DNA from 2 places in the Pantoea sp. sgz302252 genome. Region 2 is predicted to be linked to the other one. Evidence: predicted binding sites of a transcription regulator. Region 2 holds the regulator's gene; the other holds the start of a gene.

What was found. Region 2 encodes Fur, which represses iron uptake genes when iron is present. Its sites were predicted from a motif close to ATAATAATGAGAACNACTATCAA; they were not measured.
Region 1: fepB (Fe2+-enterobactin ABC transporter substrate-binding protein) is a predicted target of Fur. The motif match lies at 1,991-2,013, and genes of this name have one in related genera.

The regions. Positions count from the first base shown of each region.
Region 1 covers NZ_JBLFJW010000018.1:88,013-92,315, forward strand. Annotated here, with positions in the region: gene entE ((2,3-dihydroxybenzoyl)adenylate synthase EntE) at 1-780, opposite strand, end outside; gene entC (isochorismate synthase EntC) at 790-1,965, opposite strand; gene fepB (Fe2+-enterobactin ABC transporter substrate-binding protein) at 2,141-3,100, shown strand; gene entS (enterobactin transporter EntS) at 3,174-4,303, opposite strand, start outside.
Region 2 covers NZ_JBLFJW010000035.1:54,806-59,108, reverse strand. Annotated here, with positions in the region: gene ACLW56_RS21240 (hypothetical protein) at 1-609, shown strand, start outside; gene ACLW56_RS21235 (hypothetical protein) at 695-1,600, shown strand; gene fur (ferric iron uptake transcriptional regulator) at 1,727-2,179, opposite strand; gene fldA (flavodoxin FldA) at 2,493-3,023, opposite strand; gene ybfE (LexA regulated protein) at 3,173-3,466, opposite strand; gene ybfF (esterase) at 3,598-4,303, opposite strand, start outside.

The sequences.
Region 1 (4,303 bases), on a different contig from region 2:
ACTGGGATCGGCCGCCAGCACAACGCAGCCTTCAGCGAGAAAAACACCCAACGCGCCGGGCGAGCTCATGGCGTAGTTATGAGCCGCAGGCAAGGCGCACAGATACCGCGTGCGGGTATCGAACTCACAAATTTCATTGCTACGACGAATGCTGTAGTAATAATCGTTGTGGGTACGAGGAATGAGTTTTGGCGTGCCCGTGCTGCCGCCGGAAAGCTGGAAAAAGGCAACTTCATCAGCCTTAGTCGGCGTGGGCACAAAATTATCGGCCGGTTGGGCAATGGCGGCCGCCAGGTCGTGCTCGCCATGATCGTTACGCAGAAGCACCGCCCGCACCGAGCGATGCTCACTCACAAACGAGTTCAGAAACTCATCATTGGCAAACAGCGAGTGTTCACGATCGGCAATCAGAAGGGCAGGCTCAATCTGCGCGGCGTAAGCATGCAGCTCACTCCGCTGATGGCTGAACAACGCGTTGACCGGAGCCACGCCAATACGCAGCAGCGCAAACAGCGTGATGTAAAACTCCGCCACGTTGCCCAAATGCACCAGCGCAGTTTCGCCGGGTTTCACACCCAGACGCTGCAATGACGACGCCAGATTATCAATCTGCGTGTTGAGCTCCCTGTAAGTGACACGGCGCTCTCCCTCAATCACCGCCAGCGCATCGCTATGAGCGTGGCGGGTCAACATGTCGGTCAGCGGCAATTCCTGCCAGTAGCCCTTTTCACGGTAGCGAGCCGCCAGATCGTCTGGCCAGCGAGTAAACGCGACGCTCATGGTCACTCCTTAATTCAGGCCAAACACGTTCAGCATGGTGGTTAACTTCACGCCCGTTTCACGCCATTCACCAAGCGGTGAAGAGGCAGGCACGATGCCCGCGCCAGCAAACAAACGAAGATGATTTTGACGGACTTTGGCGCAGCGAATCGTCACCACCCATTCACCGTTTCCTTCTGCATCGCACCAGCCGACAATGCCGCCGAACAGCTCGCGTTCGAAAGGTTCAAGCTCGGCAATCAGCGCTTTCGCCACATCATGGGGGAAGCCGCTTAGCGCCGGAGTCGGGTGCAACAGACAAGCCAGCGACAGCGCGTTTTCCTGCGCTTTCGCTTCGCCTTCGATGGGCGTGGCGAGGTGCCAGAGTGTTGGGGTGGTAATCAGCTGCGGGGATGACGGCAGTGCGAGTTTTTCGCTGCGTGGAGCCAGCACTTTTTTCATCGCCTGGGTGACGAGATCGTGCTCATGGCGATCCTTTTCAGATGCCAGCAGACGGTTACCCGCTTCACGATCCAGCACGTTATCCGGCTGACGACGCGCAGAACCTGCCAGTGGCAGAGAGCTGAAATGCTTGCCCTCTTTGCGTAACAGCAATTCCGGGCTTGCGCCGAGTAACACACCGCCGTCAGCCAGGGGCACATGGAAATTGAAGCTCGCCGGGTTCTGAGCGATCAGACGTTCCAGCAAAGCTCCGGTATCCACGGCAGTATCGGTGGTCATTTCGATCAGACGCGACAGGACAATCTTGTCCACTTGCGGCGTCGCGGTGAGCTCTGCGGCTTTCGCCACCATCGACATAAACACATCCTGCTCGGGGATCTCCTTGCGGGCTGTTACCTGCATGGGTTTCAGCGTCGCGGCGAAGGGCGCGGAGTGTTGTTTGTCAGTGCGGGAAAACGCTTCGCTGCTTTTGGGGATAAACAGCGCGGAAGGTTGTGTCGTGTCGAAGGGAATGGCCCCGACCAGCAACGGTTTGTCGATGCCTGCCGCTTTGGCGTCAGCAAAGGCCTGAGCGATGCTGGTCTGGAATTCGCCAGCCAACGTTTCGCCCCCTTCCACGGGCTGAGAAATTCGGCGAAAACAGCCGTGGGTCGTAAAACTGCGGTACGGCGACATAAAAAAGAAGCTGTCGGCAGACAGCGTTGGTGCGACTTCCTGAACGGCCTCAGCCAGTGACGTTTCCATATCATCCTCCAAAACGATAAAGATATTAATAATGATTATCATTTATATTTTTGTTCGGTAAGGTAAAAGTAAACGCTCGCACTGTCAACTTCCGCAGCATCATCCTGCTTGCATCTGCACGCCCCTCAAGTGAAAATGAGAAGCATTAATATCACCAAAACAGGATACTGACCTCGTGAAATCCCCTGCTTTTTTCCGTAATGCCCTGTTGTGTCTCGGTCTTTCGCTTTTAGGATTAACCTCAACGCTGGCTGCCGACTGGCCTCGTCAGGTCACTGACAGCCGCGGGACGCGTACGCTCGACAGCAAGCCGCTGCGCATTGTTTCCACCAGTGTCACCCTCACCGGTTCACTTCTCGCCATTGATGCGCCCGTGGTAGCAAGTGGCGCGACAACCCCGAATAATCGCGTCGCGGATGACCAGGGTTTTCTGCGCCAGTGGGGGGATGTCGCCAGACAACGCAAACTCGCTCGCCTGTACATTGGCGAGCCCAGCGCTGAAGCGGTTGCCGCTCAAATGCCGGATCTGATCCTCATCAGCGCCACTGGCGGTGATTCCGCGTTAGCGCTCTACGATCAGCTCTCCGCCATCGCGCCAACGCTTATCATCAATTACGACGACAAGAGCTGGCAGCAACTCCTGACGCAGCTCGGCACGATCACCGGCCAGGAGAAACAAGCCGCAGCACGCATCAGCGAATTTGACAGCAAGCTCAACGCGCTAAAGCAAAAAATGAAACTGCCGCCGCAGCCTGTCAGCGCACTGGTGTACACCGCCGCGGCGCATACCGCCAACCTGTGGACGCCGGAATCCGCACAGGGCAAGCTTCTGGCACAACTCGGCTTCAGCCTGGCACCGCTGCCTGAAGGGCTGCACACCAGCCAAAGCCAGGGCAAACGTCATGACATTCTGCAGCTTGGCGGAGAAAACCTGGCGACCGGTCTAAACGGGCAATCGCTGTTTCTGTTTGCTGGCGACCAGAAAGATGCCGACGCGATTTATGCCAATCCACTGCTCTCACACCTGACCGCAGTGCAGAACAAGCATGTTTATGCGCTTGGCACCGAAACGTTCCGTCTTGATTACTACAGCGCGATGCTGGTATTGCAGCGTCTTGAGGCTTTGTTTGGCTGAGTTATTGCCGGGTGGCGGCTTTCGCCTGACCCGGCCTACTTTATGGGGTCAGTCCAGAAGCGCCGCCGGGCAATCAGGCGGCTTCTTCCACTGGCTCAGCTTCCCGCCGAAATCCACGCAGTTCACGCAACAGCAGAATCAGCAACAGTCCCACGATCGCCAACGCCCAACCGCTGACACTCGCTGCGGCGGCTGGCGTTAACATCGCACCCATTCCACCCAGCAGTGCTGCACCGATGGCATCGCCTGTCACGTTTTGCGCCGTCCACAATCCGTTAATTCTGCCGAGCATCGCTTCAGGCGTTTGTGTCTGAATAAGGGTGTATTGCAGCAGCGAACTGACAGCGCTCAGCCAGCCGAACAGCGCCAGACAAATTACGCCCAGCAGCCAAACTGGCATCAGGCTGAATAAGCCAATCGCGATAAACGCCGCCACCGTGGTGGTTAACATCAGCATTCCAGGCCGTACGTGCTGCGCGAGCCGTCCGCTGGTGAGCGCCCCGAGCGCCGCGCCCAACGGGATTGCCGCGTAAAGCAGGCCAATTTGCGCCGCTGACATTTGCCACTGCATCGCCAGCGCCGGATAAAGCACGCGCACCGCGCTCGCCATCGTCAGCAAACCGCCGAGCAGCGCTATGCCGCCAATTAGCGGGCTGTTAAAGAGAAACTTCAGACCCGCCATTAACGATTTCAGTGGATGCTCACGAGGCTGCGGCGGAGGCGGTAACTGAGGTAAACGCAGCAGCGTCAGAGTGGTGATAAACGTCCCGATAGCCGCCAACAGATAGTTCCAGGAGAAGCCCCCACTGGCGAGCAGCAACCCGCCAACCATCGGAGAAATCACTGAGCCCAGACGGACAGTCAGCATGGTGATGGCCCCGGCCTGCATCAGGTTTTCTCGCCCGACCAGAGCGGGCGTGGCGGCCAGCAGTGCTGTCACGCCGATGGATGCAAACAGCCCGTCCCAAATGCCGAGCAAATAAATCGCCAGTAGCGAAGGTTCTGGCAACGACGCATTCAGCCACAGGCCTAAGAAGCCGATGCCGCAGGTTCCGCGCGCCAGCAGGATCAACTTTTTGCGCTCATAGCGATCGGCCAATACCCCGCCCAGCATCAGACCGATAAACATCGCACCGCCGGTTAAGGTGACGGACAGCCCGACCTGCAAGGTTGAATGGGTCATCATCTGGATTTGCACCGGCA
Region 2 (4,303 bases):
CAAGGCATATTTGGTGTGAAGGGCACTGCGGTCATAACAATTGACAGTAAAGAGGAAAAAGAAAAAATAAAAGAGGCTGATACAGAGACGGCATTTGATCCTTATATAGAGAAAAGAACTGGTATTACAGCTTATCAATTCATGAAAGAGAGTGTAGACCGTTTGATTCTTATAGCTGAAAAAATAACTGTTGAAGATCCTAATGATATAGAGTCACGTCTTCACGGTAATTTTGTTAACAAAACGGATAGGAATGATGCTTCAGCTAACGTTACGGCCGATCAGACATATCTCTTGAATCCTGTATTTTACAATAGCACGCTGCGTATAAATATATGTCAAAATTTTGTATGCAAGCCGCTTACAGGAAAAAACTCCAGGGTATCTACACTTTGTCATGAACTTTCCCATTTTTATCGAAATGGTGCACAAGGTGAATATGGAGGGATGGGTACCGATGATATGCCAACTAAGGGAGGTTTTAATAATAATAAATCCTATGTGAAAAATGCTGATGCATTAAAAATTGAGCACAGTCAGTATGTGTTTAAAAATGCATATAATGTTGAAAGATATTTTGAGTTGACATCAGTTAGTGAAGATGTGTAGGGATAGTAGCATTTATAGATAACCGATTGGAAGCGGTATGTTTATCTGGAATGTTTTAATTGATCATTGAATAGTGGGTTGTGCCATGAATAATAATTCATATTTAATAAAAATAACAGCGGCGCTAATGTGTACCCTTCACTTTTCGTGTGCGCTTGCAAGTGAAGATGTTATTCTCCAAAAATACACATATGGATATCCTTATTCCAGTGAAGGACGGCGTAATAAGGCAATGACTGATCCTTTGCCTGGTGCGGATTTAACCCTGGATGGAAAGGTTGGGAAAATATATTCTTACTATAGTTTGAGCGAGGAAGGAAATAGCGTGATGCAAAAAAAGAAACATATTTATGCTCATCTTTTAGTTCAGAATAGAGGTCATGATATTGTTGCTAAGGTTGGTTTTTATAACCGAAGCCATCAGACATATTATATCCATAAAAGTAGGCTTGCTATAGATGATCCGGAGTTTTACCCTTTATATGGTCATGCATTTTCAATAGCTTCGGATGGCGTGAGTTCATATTACCTTGGTCATCGATGGCATTTTGATGATGAGGTTAATGAAAGTAGAGATGGATGGGAGGAAATTCCAGCAAGAAAAATTTATTCATTTACAATTAAATTGAACGCTGCATATGCATTCTTGCCAGGGAGACATCATTACAATATAGGTTCCTTAGAGTATTCTATCGTCAATAAGCAATGGTTTGTTGATCAGGAAATATACAAAAACCTCTTTTCAATTCTTGCGTTGACTTACTTTGATTGCCAGGTGAAAAAGGATGAACCCTATGTTCTGAAAGTTAATGAGTTGTGTACTTTAGATGATTCTTCTGACATTAGCATAGGAGAGTTTTTATATAATTTAGATTTTCATGGCTTTGATCCCAATAATTATTTTGAGATAAGAACTAATCAGATTGTGATTGACATAGATGGAGATAAGCTAACATCGCCTTATGATGACACTGAGGGTGGTGGTCGATGAAGAGAAAAATATTTAATGCTAAACAAAATATTTATGTAGGTAAGTGAAATGAAAAATATAATAATAAATGGAAAGAAAAACCCACCAGCACATCTCTGCTGGTGGGTTTTATACTACGGATACTGATTATTTATCAGTATCGTCGTGTGCATGTTCATCTTCACGGCAGTCGCCTTCTGCGCAGTGACCGTAAAGATACAAGCTGTGGTTGGTCAGACGAATGCCGTGTTTAGTGGCGATTTCGCGCTGACGCGCTTCAATGGAATCATCACTGAATTCAATCACCTTGCCACAGTCGAGGCAAATCAGGTGATCGTGATGATGTTGTTGTGTCAGTTCGAAAACAGATTTACCGCCTTCGAAATTGTGGCGGGTGACAATGCCGGCGTCGTCGAACTGGTTCAGAACGCGATAAACCGTTGCCAGACCAATTTCTTCGCCCATGTCGATAAGGCGTTTATAGAGGTCTTCCGCACTGACATGGTGATTGTCCGGCTCCTGAAGCACTTCCAGAATTTTTAAACGAGGAAGCGTGACTTTCAGGCCGGCCTTCTTCAATGCGGTATTGTTGTCAGTCATGCGGAATCAGTCCTGTTGCTATACGATACACTTCCTTATCAGGAAGCATTACTAAGAATGAATTCAGGATAATGCGTCTCATTATAGAACTGTCAACCTTAAATGAAAACCGCAATCCCTGAGCAAAGTATGCTTTTCAAAAACGAGGCGTCCGGCAAAGCGAAACCTCAGACCTCGTCAAAACAGTGGACATTGTACAGACATGCGGCCAAAAGTTAAAAATTTGTAGCGATTAATTTGATTGCTTTTAGCTATTAATGTCACACAACCTATCGCTAATACGGCGCAACGCAGGCGCTGCGCCGTCACCCAATCAGGCGTTTTTAATCTCTTCGAGGTGCAGCTCTTCAGAAATCTGCTTAACCCATTTCTCAACACGCTCTGCGGTCAGTTCTGGTTGACGGTCTTCGTCAATCGCCAGACCGACGAAGTGATCGTCATCAGCCAGGCCTTTAGAGGCTTCAAAATGATAGCCCGCCGTTGGCCAGTGGCCGACGATAGTTGCGCCGCGTGGTTCAATGATGTCCCGGATTGTGCCCAGTGCGTCACAGAAGTACTCTGCGTAGTCTTCCTGGTCACCGCAGCCGAACAGCGCGACCAGCTTGCCGTTGAAGTCTACCTCTTCCAGCGTTGGGAAGAAGTCGTCCCAGTCACACTGCGCTTCACCGTAATACCAGGTCGGAATACCCAGCAGCAGAATATCGAACCCTTCGAGATCTTCTTTGCTGCTCTTGGCAATGTCATGCACTTCAGCAACGTCTTTCCCAAGCTGCTTCTGAATCATCTTCGCGATATTTTCGGTATTGCCGGTGTCGCTGCCGAAGAAAATGCCTGTAATTGCCATGAGTAAAATAACCTCTTGAAACGTATTGAAATGGTGGTGGAATGTTGCCCACAGATAAAGGCAATGATAGCAGGAGGTGAAGTGCGCGGAAACAGCAAACGCGCTGGACTGCACTCTCTGCTACATGAAAGTGACGTTTTGCTGGATTTTCAGACAAGTTCCTGGCGATGCAGAGCGGCCAGTTGTTGCATCAACATCTCTTCGATGAGTTCGCTGCGGCTCATGTTTCTGGCGTCAGCCAGTTCATTCAGCGCATCAACGGCGTCGTTATTGAGCTTCAGCTCAACTCGCTTGAGACCTTTACTCTTGTCACGTTTAAGCTGATTACGCTTATTAATGCGTAACTGTTCGTCGCGTGAGAGCGGATTGGTTTTCGGCCTTCCCGGGCGACGCTCATTTGCGAACAAATCTAATGTCGTTCGGTCCGTTTGTTCTTTTGCCATGATTCAGAGTGACTTCGGGGAAACAAGCCGCCGGACGACAGGCCCGGCGCAGATAGCGCGCAATCATACATCAGCGAACCCCACACGCCAACGCCGTGAGCCACATTGGCGTGCGGTCGCTCGCATTTTAATCATTCAGCCAGATATCGGCGAATGGCGCGGAGCACAGCGTCCGGTTTTTCGGCATGCACCCAGTGTCCTGCGCCTGCAATAATATGCGCTCGGGCTTGCGGGAACTGAGAGAGCAAATCATCGCGATACTCTGGCGTGACGTACGGTGAGTTTCCGCCAGGAATGAACAGGGCAGGGTGATCCCACGCAGGAACAGTCTGCCAGCCAACAATATTGGCATACTGATCCCACAAGACGGGCACGTTAAAGCGCCACGCGCCCTCGACAAACGACTTCAGCAGAAACTGAATCACGCCTTCTTCATTAAGATGCTCGCGCATCACTTCAGCGGCTTTTTGACGCGTTGCCACGCCCGCTTCGGTCACGGCGTTAATGGCCGCAAAAATCTCATCGTGACGACGGACGTGATAATCCACGGGGGCGATGTCGATAGCGACCAGCTTATCCACGCGATTCGGCGCTAACGCCGTGAAGGCCATCACCGCTTTTCCGCCCATTGAATGACCCATCAGCGTGGCTTTTTCAATGTTATGGGCATCAAGGGTGTCTAAAAGATCCTGAGCCATCGCGGAATAAGTCATTTCAGATGAACGCTCTGACTGGCCGTGATTGCGCATATCAACTTGCAGGATGTCATGGTCGCTCACGAGGTCTCGGGCGAGGATCCCTAAGTTATCCAGACTCCCAAAAAGGCCGTGTACCAGG